DNA from 3 places in the Terribacillus sp. FSL K6-0262 genome. Region 2 is predicted to be linked to each of the others. Evidence: a T-box and tRNA genes for the amino acid it is inferred to sense, from the RefSeq annotation. Region 2 holds a T-box; the other regions hold tRNA genes.

The links. A T-box is a leader RNA that pairs with one kind of tRNA and senses whether it is charged. The one in region 2 lies ahead of trpS (tryptophan--tRNA ligase), so its partner is inferred to be a tRNA-Trp.
Region 1: it encodes a tRNA-Trp, which carries the amino acid that the T-box ahead of trpS (tryptophan--tRNA ligase) is inferred to sense. The anticodon was not compared.
Region 3: it encodes a tRNA-Trp, which carries the amino acid that the T-box ahead of trpS (tryptophan--tRNA ligase) is inferred to sense. The anticodon was not compared.

Annotation. Positions count from the first base shown of each region.
Region 1 is NZ_CP150277.1:749,526-753,577, reverse strand. Features, by position in the region: rRNA gene MHI54_RS03900 (23S ribosomal RNA) at 1-739, shown strand, start outside; rRNA gene rrf (5S ribosomal RNA) at 994-1,106, shown strand; tRNA gene MHI54_RS03890 (tRNA-Asn) at 1,118-1,192, shown strand; tRNA gene MHI54_RS03885 (tRNA-Ser) at 1,194-1,285, shown strand; tRNA gene MHI54_RS03880 (tRNA-Glu) at 1,303-1,377, shown strand; tRNA gene MHI54_RS03875 (tRNA-Val) at 1,398-1,473, shown strand; tRNA gene MHI54_RS03870 (tRNA-Met) at 1,509-1,583, shown strand; tRNA gene MHI54_RS03865 (tRNA-Asp) at 1,707-1,783, shown strand; tRNA gene MHI54_RS03860 (tRNA-Phe) at 1,805-1,877, shown strand; tRNA gene MHI54_RS03855 (tRNA-Tyr) at 1,886-1,971, shown strand; tRNA gene MHI54_RS03850 (tRNA-Trp) at 1,973-2,046, shown strand; tRNA gene MHI54_RS03845 (tRNA-His) at 2,062-2,136, shown strand; tRNA gene MHI54_RS03840 (tRNA-Gly) at 2,210-2,284, shown strand; tRNA gene MHI54_RS03835 (tRNA-Cys) at 2,289-2,362, shown strand; tRNA gene MHI54_RS03830 (tRNA-Leu) at 2,381-2,462, shown strand; gene MHI54_RS03825 (NADP-dependent oxidoreductase) at 3,244-4,052, shown strand, end outside.
Region 2 is NZ_CP150277.1:549,673-553,724, reverse strand. Features, by position in the region: gene MHI54_RS02805 (DUF3603 family protein) at 1-682, shown strand, start outside; gene trpS (tryptophan--tRNA ligase) at 717-1,703, opposite strand; T-box leader at 1,757-1,961, opposite strand; gene MHI54_RS02795 (DUF3899 domain-containing protein) at 2,012-2,371, opposite strand; gene MHI54_RS02790 (peptide ABC transporter substrate-binding protein) at 2,695-4,052, shown strand, end outside.
Region 3 is NZ_CP150277.1:741,769-745,820, reverse strand. Features, by position in the region: gene MHI54_RS03805 (ABC transporter permease) at 1-1,085, shown strand, start outside; rRNA gene rrf (5S ribosomal RNA) at 1,450-1,562, shown strand; tRNA gene MHI54_RS03795 (tRNA-Asn) at 1,574-1,648, shown strand; tRNA gene MHI54_RS03790 (tRNA-Ser) at 1,650-1,741, shown strand; tRNA gene MHI54_RS03785 (tRNA-Glu) at 1,759-1,833, shown strand; tRNA gene MHI54_RS03780 (tRNA-Val) at 1,854-1,929, shown strand; tRNA gene MHI54_RS03775 (tRNA-Met) at 1,965-2,039, shown strand; tRNA gene MHI54_RS03770 (tRNA-Asp) at 2,163-2,239, shown strand; tRNA gene MHI54_RS03765 (tRNA-Phe) at 2,261-2,333, shown strand; tRNA gene MHI54_RS03760 (tRNA-Tyr) at 2,342-2,427, shown strand; tRNA gene MHI54_RS03755 (tRNA-Trp) at 2,429-2,502, shown strand; tRNA gene MHI54_RS03750 (tRNA-His) at 2,518-2,592, shown strand; tRNA gene MHI54_RS03745 (tRNA-Gly) at 2,666-2,740, shown strand; tRNA gene MHI54_RS03740 (tRNA-Cys) at 2,745-2,818, shown strand; tRNA gene MHI54_RS03735 (tRNA-Leu) at 2,837-2,918, shown strand; gene MHI54_RS03730 (carbon starvation CstA family protein) at 3,085-4,052, opposite strand, start outside.

The sequences.
Region 1 (4,052 bases), 200 kb from region 2:
ATCCGTGGGATACCACCCTGGCTGTATTGACATTCTAACCCAGAACCGTCATCCGGTTCGGAGACAGTGTCAGGTGGGCAGTTTGACTGGGGCGGTCGCCTCCCAAAGAGTAACGGAGGCGCCCAAAGGTTCCCTCAGAATGGTTGGAAATCATTCGTAGCGTGCAAAGGCAGAAGGGAGCTTGACTGCGAGACCTACAAGTCGAGCAGGGACGAAAGTCGGGCTTAGTGATCCGGCGGTGCCGTATGGAAGGGCCGTCGCTCAACGGATAAAAGCTACCCCGGGGATAACAGGCTTATCTCCCCCAAGAGTCCACATCGACGGGGAGGTTTGGCACCTCGATGTCGGCTCATCGCATCCTGGGGCTGTAGTCGGTCCCAAGGGTTGGGCTGTTCGCCCATTAAAGCGGTACGCGAGCTGGGTTCAGAACGTCGTGAGACAGTTCGGTCCCTATCCGTCGTGGGCGTTGGAAGTTTGAGAGGAGCTGTCCTTAGTACGAGAGGACCGGGATGGACGCACCGCTGGTGCACCAGTTGTTCCGCCAGGAGCACAGCTGGGTAGCTACGTGCGGAAGGGATAAGTGCTGAAAGCATCTAAGCATGAAGCCCCCCTCAAGATGAGACTTCCCATCATTTTAAATGAGTAAGATCCCTCAGAGACGATGAGGTAGATAGGTTCGAGGTGGAAGCGTGGTGACACGTGCAGCTGACGAATACTAATCGATCGAGGACTTAACTAAAAAACGAAAAGCGGAGGAAACCGTTTAGAAACGGAGGAATAAGCGAGAGGCCGTAAAGGGTGGTTTTACCCTTGAAGGGCTATCACTTAGGCCGCAGTTTCTGGTTTCCGGAGCTGGATCTAGCCGCAGCGCCAGATCCCTTAGTAAGTCAACGCCAAAGACCAAGCACTCCGGTGCTCGGCACGCATGAGATGTACAGCATGAATGTTTCTTATCTAGTTTTGAGGGTTCATTCCATATGAATTCTTGCATTGTCTGGTGGTAATAGCGAAGAGGTCACACCTGTTCCCATGCCGAACACAGCAGTTAAGATCTTCAGCGCCGATGGTAGTTGGGTTCGCCCTGCGAGAGTAGGACGCTGCCAGGCAAGATGATCATTCCACAGTAGCTCAGTGGTAGAGCTATCGGCTGTTAACCGATCGGTCGCAGGTTCGAATCCTGCCTGTGGAGCCACGGAGAGCTGTCCGAGAGGTCGAAGGAGCACGATTGGAAATCGTGTAGGCTGCTACAGCGGTCTCGAGGGTTCGAATCCCTCGCTCTCCGCCATCACAACATACATAGATGGCCCGTTGGTCAAGCGGTTAAGACACCGCCCTTTCACGGCGGTAACACGGGTTCGAATCCCGTACGGGTCACCATATATTTTCAAGACCAATCCGGAGGATTAGCTCAGCTGGGAGAGCATCTGCCTTACAAGCAGAGGGTCGGCGGTTCGAGCCCGTCATCCTCCACCATCTTTATCAGTTTCATAGAGAATACCTATCATCATCGCGGGGTGGAGCAGGGGTAGCTCGTCGGGCTCATAACCCGAAGGTCGCAGGTTCAAATCCTGCCCCCGCAACCATAATAATTCACTTACTACGTCGATATTTCTTCTTGGCTAGTGAAAAATGGGAGTACCTGAAGGGTGCGACGATAATGTTTTAATCGTGGTACACGAAGTGTGCAACCAAAGACATGATAAAGTGGTCCGGTAGTTCAGCTGGTTAGAATGCCTGCCTGTCACGCAGGAGGTCGCGGGTTCGAGTCCCGTCCGGACCGCCACTTATAAAATGAATACATAATGGCTCGGTAGCTCAGTCGGTAGAGCAACGGACTGAAAATCCGTGTGTCGGCGGTTCGATTCCGTCCCGAGCCACTCTCATCGGAGGGATAGCGAAGTTGGCCAAACGCGGCGGACTGTAAATCCGCTCCCATCGGGTTCGTAGGTTCGAGTCCTACTCCCTCCACCATAGGGGTATAGTTTAATGGTAGAACAGCGGTCTCCAAAACCGTCGGTGTGGGTTCAACTCCTACTACCCCTGCCATAACATATTGATCATGGCGGTCGTGGCGAAGGGGTTAACGCACCGGATTGTGGCTCCGGCATTCGTGGGTTCGATTCCCATCGATCGCCCTCCATATAGCTTTAGGCTATAGCCAAGTAAACAGGCAAGGATTCCATCGGAATCCTTCCAGCCTGACTTGCATGCGGAAGTAGTTCAGTGGTAGAACACCACCTTGCCAAGGTGGGGGTCGCGGGTTCGAATCCCGTCTTCCGCTCCAAATTGGCGGCATAGCCAAGTGGTAAGGCAAAGGTCTGCAACACCTTGATCACCGGTTCAAATCCGGTTGCCGCCTCCATAAGAAAATCATGAACGCGCCGGTGTGGCGGAATTGGCAGACGCGCACGACTCAAAATCGTGTTCCTTCGGGAGTGTCGGTTCGACCCCGACCACCGGTATCACAAACATGCCGTATTGCCAAACGGTAAACAGAAAGACCCTGACGTAAAGTTAGGGTCTTTCTTTCATTTATTCATATTTACGATGATTTGGTCGGAGGGGCTAGCTGATGAGTAGAGGAACGGTAATAGGTTCTCCCATATTTCATCGTTTCGGAATAGAAGACATGGATGGGCAAAGCAGTAATAAATGTAGGTAGAGATGCATCCATTTTTGAGTAGGATTTTTTTAAAAGAAGATGCGTTGCTTACCCCTTAGATGACTGATATTCATCCCTGCAGATCCAATCGGAGTGTCCTTGATTTGACTTGAACGGGGAACTGGATTTTTTAGTTTTGTAGGCAGTGTGGCATATTTAGAGGATTTCTTAAAACAAAGAAAAGGCTTATCGGGTATTATAGAAGGGCAGCAGACCAGTTCATGCCAATTAAACGGAACAAAATAAGCGAGCGGAAGCGTTCATTAATAGGATCACTCATCAGGTGCAATGGCAGCCGATGAGTGGTTCTTTTTTGATTTGTCCCGAGTATCTAACGGATAAAATATAGCTGCATATGGAAATATAGGAATTGAAGTGTTTGGGGGAGGAGGGGAAAATATCCACTTTCCAAGCGGTTTAGTTTAATTTCAAGTTATATAAAGCTACAATATATTTGTATGGAATATATCATATCATAGAAGATTCTATATTTGATTTATATCTGACAAGAAAGAATGACTTCTGAAGAAGCAACTAATATAGAACTTGGTAATACATTTCATGAAAAGGGAGTGCTATTCATGCGTGCAGTTGTGATCAATGAATATGGCAGTAAAGAGGTATTGAGAGAGCAAGAGCTGCCGAAGCCGGAAATAAAGGCAAATCAAGTACTTGTGGAGGTTTATGCTACTTCCATTAATCCGATTGACTGGAAGCTTCGGGCAGGTTACTTGAAGCAGATGCTGGATTGGTCATTCCCGATTATCCTCGGCTGGGATGTTGCCGGTAAGATAGTTGAAGTTGGAAGTGATGTGAAGGATTTTCAGGTCGGGGATGAGATTTTTGCGCGCCCGGATACGACAGCTGAAGGTACTTATGCGGAGTTTACGACTGTCGATGAGGAATTGCTTGCGAAAAAGCCTAGCAACCTGACATTTGAAGAAGCTGCCTCCATTCCATTAGCAGGATTAACCGCTTGGCAGTGTTTAGTGGATAATACAAAAGTCAAAGAAGGGGATAAAGTACTTATCCATGCTGGAGCTGGCGGTGTAGGAAGTTTGGCCATTCAAATGGCAAAACATTTGGGTGCTTACGTGGCTACAACTGCGAGTGAAAAAAATGAAGCATATGTAAAAGAGCTGGGTGCAGATGAATTCATTAATTACCGCACACAACAATTTGAAGATGAATTAAGTGATTATGATGCTGTCATTGATACAATGGGCGGTGACATCCTAAATAAGAGCTTCCAAGTATTAAAGCCCGGCGGCAGGCTGGTAACGATTGCCGGACAACCCGATTCAGCGTTAGCAGATAAGCATCACGTAACGGCAAGCTCCTATTGGCTGACGCCAAATGGTAAACAGTTAGATGAAATAGGGGAATTGCT
Region 2 (4,052 bases):
TCATGAATGGCGGAAAGAAGATGGCATCGAACTGCTTGATCAGGTACCATTGCTCTACATAGAAGATGCGCTATTCGCATACATCGAAAATGACCTCCAGGAGCTTCCGAAGGCGATGCTGGATATGATCCACCGGAAAGCCTTCCTGCGTAAGAACCAAGAGCGGATTGCCATTGATTATGCATGCATTGTGACGAACGGAAAAGCAATCCTTGCAATCGATACGATGGGATATATCACACCAGTCAGGAAAAGCCGGCTGATCCCTCGGCAGGAAAGGCTTGTCTATCAAATGATAGAAGATGTACAGCCTGAAACATTCGAGTGGAAAGAAGAAGGGGAGGAGAAGGAATATCATATCCTATCCCTGAAGCCTGACTTGATGATTGGACTGACGAGGAAGGAACGACAGCTGAAGCAGCTTTTGATGATGGCCATGGATCAGCTTGAAACGAGCGGGAATCTGGATCAAGTCAGATATTGGCTGACAGAATGGAAGCCTGAAGAATACCATGTGAATCGTTCACTTGAATTCCGGGAAGCATGGCAGAAGCTTTATGATGGAGTTTCGGTCGGCTGGAGCAAGAAGCAAGAGGAGCTTTGCGAAAAAATGGTGAAAGGCCAGCCATTTTATGAAAAGCTCTGGGAACTCGAAAAGAATGATCAGGCAAAAACCTCATAAAAATAACCGGCAGAATGATCTGCCGGTTTCTTTTTTATTTTCCGCGTCCCAACCCCATCGCTTTTTTCGCTTTCCGCAGGGTCTTGTTGGCAACCGCTTGTGCGCGTTCTGCGCCCTTATCCAGCACTTCGTCCAAAGCATCGCTTTCCATCCATTCATAGTAGCGTTCCTGGATCGGAGTCAGCATGGCAACCACGGCATCCGCTACTGCTTGTTTGAAATCACCATAACCGCTGCCGGCGAATTCTTGCTCGCTTTCCTCGATTGTCTTATTCGTCGCTACCGAATAAATGGTGAGCAGGTTGCTGACACCAGGTTTGTTTTCTTTATCATAGCGCACGACACCCTCGGAATCGGTAACGGCACTCTTGATTTTTTTCTCGATCTGCTTCGGCTCATCCAGGATGAAAATAGAAGCCTTCAGATTTGCATCGGATTTGCTCATCTTCTTCGTCGGTTCCTGCAAGGACATGATCCGTGCACCGACCTTCGTGATTTGGATATCCGGAACGGTAAAGATATCATTGAAACGATTGTTGAAGCGTTCCGCTACATTGCGCGTCAGCTCCAGGTGCTGCTTCTGATCATCGCCTACTGGGACGATATCGGTATTGTATAGCAGAATATCAGCCGCCATCAGCGGTGGATACGTCAGCAATGCTGCAGATACACCCTCCTTACCGGCGGATTTATCTTTGAACTGCGTCATTCGTTCCAATTCACCAATGTAACTGATGGATTGAATCATCCAGCCGAGCTGGGTATGCGCCGGTACCTCGGACTGAATGAACAGAACCGATTTCTCAGGATCGATTCCTGCAGCCAGATAAAGGGCTGCAAGTGAGCGGATTTGCTGCTTCAGCTTTAATCTGTCCTGCGGTACGGTGATGGCATGCTCATCCACGATACAGAAGTAGCATTGATTGTCTTCCTGCAGGGCAGGAAATTGGCTCAAAGCGCCAATGTAATTGCCAAGTGTCAAACTGCCGCTTGGCTGAATACCAGAAAAAATAGTTTTCATCTTACTTTTCCTCCCAAGGCACAAAAAAAATCCATTCGTTTGCCTGCTTTTGCTGCAGGGACGAATAGACCGCGGTGCCACCCTAATTATCCTTCCACTACGAAGGATCACTTGATGCAGTTAACGCCTGCAAAAACGGCGGGGGAAACCCGCAGCTCCAAAAACCCAATTTCCGCTACTCGTGGTGCTTGTTTTCACCAGCCACAAGCTCTCTTTGACCAGAGGAGTACCGTACTACATTTTCTTCGTCGCTTTTTATTCCTGTTAATTATTCATTATATGCATGTTTCGACTGGTTTGCAAGTCGGTCAAAACAGATAAAAGATTGCCAGAAGGATGAGCATCAGTCCAATCAGGACAGCAGCCTGGAATAGCATATGGCTCAGGAATGATCGGTTCACCCACTCAGAAGGGACACCATTTTCTTCGAAGTCGAACAGGCCCTTGCTCATTACTTTGCCGAATCTCCGGAAGCTTCTCGTTATTCCATCGAGCACCCTGCCTTTGATAACGAATAATAGCATACCTACGATGAAGTAGAAGAAAGCTACATAAAAGATAGAGTTGATCAGCGATAAGAGACTTTGCTGATCTGAAAGAAAGAAAAGTACTGCTGTAATCACTAAGTTAATCAATAGTAGAATCCAGTTCCATTTACCAAACAACATACATTACCGCCTTCTAAAGATTATGAACAATTATAGCATAAGATGATGGGGAACATTTATTCCTATGACAAAGAGTTGTCCATAGGGGACATTATACTTGGAATTGTGTAAAAAACATAAAATAAAGTGTAAAATCAGCAAAATAAACTAGTTAAATAGTCCTATTTTTTGTTATGAAAATGCAATGTTTTCGGACTTTTGTAAAATTGCTATAAAATTAGGGGTGCACAAATTGTGAGAAAACTTGTATAATTCTAATTGCGAACAAGTAGTTCGTGAGAAAGTTATAAAATTTCAGAATCTTTGGGGAGGTCATGTATTACATGAGAAAGACGAACTGGCTATTACTTGCACTTGTTTTAGTACTTAGTTCATTCCTTGCTGCATGTTCCGGCGGCTCTGACAGTTCAAGCGGCAGCGGCGGAAATGGCGGCAGCGGAGAAAGCGCTGAAGGCTCTGCTAACGGCGAACAGGTATTCAACCTAACAATCGGAGACGAGATTCCATCGATGGATTCTTCTCTAGCGGATGACCAATACGGTATCCAATGGACTTCAGAGATCCAAGAGGGACTTTACCGCTTGGGTGAAGATGGAACTCCTGTAGAAGGTATTGCCACTGGCGATCCGGAAGTGAGTGAAGATGGTCTTACTTGGACATTCACCCTTCGCGACAATGCGGAATGGGAAAATGGAGACCCTGTCACAGCACACGACTTCGTTTATGCTTGGCAGCGAGCAATCAACCCTGATACCGGTTCCGAGTACGGTCCGTATATGATGGGCGGCGTTATCAAGAATGCCACTGCTATCAACCAAGGCGAAATGGATGTATCTGAACTAGGTGTTAAAGCAGTTGACGACCACACTCTGGAAGTGCAGCTTGAAAAGCCAGTTCCATACTTCGAGTCATTAACTACATTCCCTACTTTCATGCCTTTGAATCAGAAATTCGTTGAAGAACAAGGCGAAAATTATGCGCTTGAAGCGGATAACCTGCTTTCCAACGGTCCATTCAAGATGACAGAATGGAACCATGGCAGCTCTATGAAGTTCGAAAAGAATGATACTTATTGGGATGCTGATGCGGTTCAGCTAGAAGAGATTAATCTCCAAGTTGTAAAAGATACAGCTACGGGAGTTAACCTTTATGACACTGGTGAGGTTGACCGTACAAGCTTGACTGCTGAGTTTGTAGACCAGCGTATCAATGATGAAGACTACCTTGCCGTACCTGATATGGCTTCTTGGTATCTAAAACTTAATCAGAACCGTAAAGGCGAGGAAACACCTCTCGCAAACATCAATGCACGTAAAGCGATTGCACAGGCTATTGATAAAGAAGGTCTGGTAAACGTAGTTCTTAATAATGGATCCACTGTATCCAATGGCTTGATGCCGAAAGATTTCGTTAAAGGTCCAGATGGTACTGATTTCCGTGAAGCAAATGGAGACTTCCTGACTTATGATGTGGAAGCTGCTAAAGAAGCTTGGGCTACTGCAAAAGAAGAGTTGGGCCAAGATGAGATTACGCTGGAAATCCTTACTGGCGATACAGATCTTTCCACACAAATGGTTGACTACTTGAAAGAGCAATTAGAAACAAATCTAGAAGGTTTGACTATCAATATTATGCAAGTTCCGTTCCAGCAAAGATTGGATTTGGATACAGCCGGTGATTT
Region 3 (4,052 bases), 190 kb from region 2:
ATTTATCGTTTCGGATGAAAGATAACGCTAGAACCTTTTTCTTGGTAGCGATAATATCAACTGTTGCATTTAGTGCCATTGGGACATTATATGGATTCCAATCTTACCTTACGAAAGGGATGAAGGAAATCAATCCATATACTTATAGATATGCTCCTTTTTTGGACGATAGTGAAGAAATTATCGAACAAGACCTTCAGCAGATCAATGCTATATTGGATGAAGAGAAAATCGACGCAGAAATGGAAGCTGCGGACTTGGCTTTTTATGATACATCTGTGGAGGAGTCTCCTGTATTGATAGTGAAAGCTTCTGATTACAATCGATTTGCTGCATTAATCGATGAGAAAGAACTGCATCCAGAGGAAAATGAGGCAATTGTTATGGAACAAAGCGATGCCGTAATCACTGAAGGACAGAAAGCAAGTGAAGCCTTGAAGCAATCGAACATAAAGCTGGACAACGGAAAAGAAATTCAACCAAGTCATGTAGTGGAATCAGCTGTAGGTTTAGGATTAATGGGGTATTATGTGGTGAATGACGGCACATATAAGCAGCTTGGAACACCGGTGAGGACAGATATGACTGCCGCGTGGAATGTACATGATGGGAGCGAGGAACAAGTAATTGAAACGGGAAAAAGGTTAGAGGAACAGATAAAGCATAAGGTGTTTTCTATTGATTATTCACTTTATGAAACCAATAAAGCCTATGGACTGATTCTTTTTATTGGCCTGTTTATTGGTATTGTGTTCTTTGTTTCGGCTGGCAGCTTTCTTTACTTCCGATTATTCACGGATATTGATGAGGAAAAGCGCAAGTTCCGATCGATTGCCAAAATTGGTTTGACACAATCAGAGTTGAAAAAAGTAGTGAATCGGCAAATTGCTATTTTATTTTTCTCGCCGATTGTAGTGGCGCTCTTTCACGGGGCGGTGGCCCTAACAGCTTTGTCGCATTTATTTGACTACAATTTAACAGTGGAATCAGCCTTTGTCCTTGGAAGCTTTGCGGTAATCCAATTACTTTATTTCCTGACTGTACGATTTTTCTATGTGAAACAAGTGATACGGATGGTCTTTTAATAAACTGCATAAGAGTGGGACGGCATTGGGAATCGGCTGCTGGATCAGGGGATCCGGCAGCTTTTTAAGTCAGGGGAAGGAAAGCACTGCTGTATCCATACTGGGATGCGGAATCATGACGATAAACTACGTTGGTTCGGGACAGGACTTCTGCCGCTGGTTGCCAAACCGTGTCCCATTCGTGTAGAATAACAAGGGTTGCGTTTTATTAGAACCTTAAGTTTGCAGCAAGTAAGCCATTACATGTAATAAAAAGAATGTAATACGGAAAAAAACCTAGTTAATTTTAAATAATGTATTGCTTTTTATCTCTGTAGCATATATAATCTAACTTGTCCTTAAGAAAAGGACGATACATAAGAGGTCTGGTGGTAATAGCGAAGAGGTCACACCTGTTCCCATGCCGAACACAGCAGTTAAGCTCTTCAGCGCCGATGGTAGTTGGGTTCGCCCTGCGAGAGTAGGACGCTGCCAGGCAAGATGATCATTCCACAGTAGCTCAGTGGTAGAGCTATCGGCTGTTAACCGATCGGTCGCAGGTTCGAATCCTGCCTGTGGAGCCACGGAGAGCTGTCCGAGAGGTCGAAGGAGCACGATTGGAAATCGTGTAGGCTGCTACAGCGGTCTCGAGGGTTCGAATCCCTCGCTCTCCGCCATCACAACATACATAGATGGCCCGTTGGTCAAGCGGTTAAGACACCGCCCTTTCACGGCGGTAACACGGGTTCGAATCCCGTACGGGTCACCATATATTTTCAAGACCAATCCGGAGGATTAGCTCAGCTGGGAGAGCATCTGCCTTACAAGCAGAGGGTCGGCGGTTCGAGCCCGTCATCCTCCACCATCTTTATCAGTTTCATAGAGAATACCTATCATCATCGCGGGGTGGAGCAGGGGTAGCTCGTCGGGCTCATAACCCGAAGGTCGCAGGTTCAAATCCTGCCCCCGCAACCATAATAATTCACTTACTACGTCGATATTTCTTCTTGGCTAGTGAAAAATGGGAGTACCTGAAGGGTGCGACGATAATGTTTTAATCGTGGTACACGAAGTGTGCAACCAAAGACATGATAAAGTGGTCCGGTAGTTCAGCTGGTTAGAATGCCTGCCTGTCACGCAGGAGGTCGCGGGTTCGAGTCCCGTCCGGACCGCCACTTATAAAATGAATACATAATGGCTCGGTAGCTCAGTCGGTAGAGCAACGGACTGAAAATCCGTGTGTCGGCGGTTCGATTCCGTCCCGAGCCACTCTCATCGGAGGGATAGCGAAGTTGGCCAAACGCGGCGGACTGTAAATCCGCTCCCATCGGGTTCGTAGGTTCGAGTCCTACTCCCTCCACCATAGGGGTATAGTTTAATGGTAGAACAGCGGTCTCCAAAACCGTCGGTGTGGGTTCAACTCCTACTACCCCTGCCATAACATATTGATCATGGCGGTCGTGGCGAAGGGGTTAACGCACCGGATTGTGGCTCCGGCATTCGTGGGTTCGATTCCCATCGATCGCCCTCCATATAGCTTTAGGCTATAGCCAAGTAAACAGGCAAGGATTCCATCGGAATCCTTCCAGCCTGACTTGCATGCGGAAGTAGTTCAGTGGTAGAACACCACCTTGCCAAGGTGGGGGTCGCGGGTTCGAATCCCGTCTTCCGCTCCAAATTGGCGGCATAGCCAAGTGGTAAGGCAAAGGTCTGCAACACCTTGATCACCGGTTCAAATCCGGTTGCCGCCTCCATAAGAAAATCATGAACGTGCCGGTGTGGCGGAATTGGCAGACGCGCACGACTCAAAATCGTGTTCCTTCGGGAGTGTCGGTTCGACCCCGACCACCGGTATCACAAACTTACCGTATTGCCAAACGGTAAACAGAAAGACCCTGACGTAAAGTCAGGGTCTTTCTTTATTATATTTTTGAGGGAAAAAAAGTTCGCATATACATGTTCCAATGTATCTTTACTAGGAGTTAGGCTAAGGCAGTTACGCTTACCTAACTCCACTGAATTAGTTTATTTGTTCACTTTTATGAAGAGCAGGTACTTCCATATCGACAGCCAAATTCCCTCTGGAATTCATTCTTGCTTTCCAGAAGAACAGAGCAGTGATGACCAATGTCAGGATTATTCCACCTGTATGCGCTGCCTGATAGGATAAGCCAAACCCAAGGTTTCCATCATATAATATATAAGTTAAGACCATATCGGTAATGAATACCGCTGGAACTAGTGCAATGATATAATTTTTCTTTTTAACAAAAAGATACATAGTGCCTATCCAAAGCGCAAGTGCCGCAGTTCCTTGATTGGCAAACGAGAAGTAGCGCCATAAAAGATTAAAATCAATGGTCGTTAACCAGTAGGAAACTGCAAACATCGGTATCGCGATTGCTAACCGTTTGGCTGTTTTGGTCTGGCTCAAACTAATATAATCTGCAATTATATTACGTGCGGCCCGGAACGCTGTATCACCTGAGGTAATCGGTAACACCACTGCACCAAGGACGGCTATGGTACCGCCGACAGCTCCAAGTAAGGTCATGCTGACTTCACTGACTACCAGGGAAGCTGTCCCCTCATTTATTAATCCTTGAAGACTTTGTCCGTCGAATATAGCCATTGCGGCTGCTGCCCATATCATGGCAATAACACCTTCGGCAATCATCATGCCATAAAAAATGTAACGGCCTTGTTTTTCGTTTTGAGTTGTTCTTGATATAAGCGGTGATTGTGTTGCATGAAACCCTGATAAGGCACCACAAGTAATCGTTAAGAATAATATTGGGAAAATAGGTGAGTCGGCCGGATGCATGTTCGTTAATGATAATTCAGGAATTTTATAGCTGCTTAATAATAATGCGGCACCTACTGCAATTGTTCCAATGATCAATAGTGCTCCAAAGTACGGGTAGATGCGGCCGATAATCTTATCGATTGGGAGAATGGTAGACAAAAAATAATAAGCAAAGATAATGA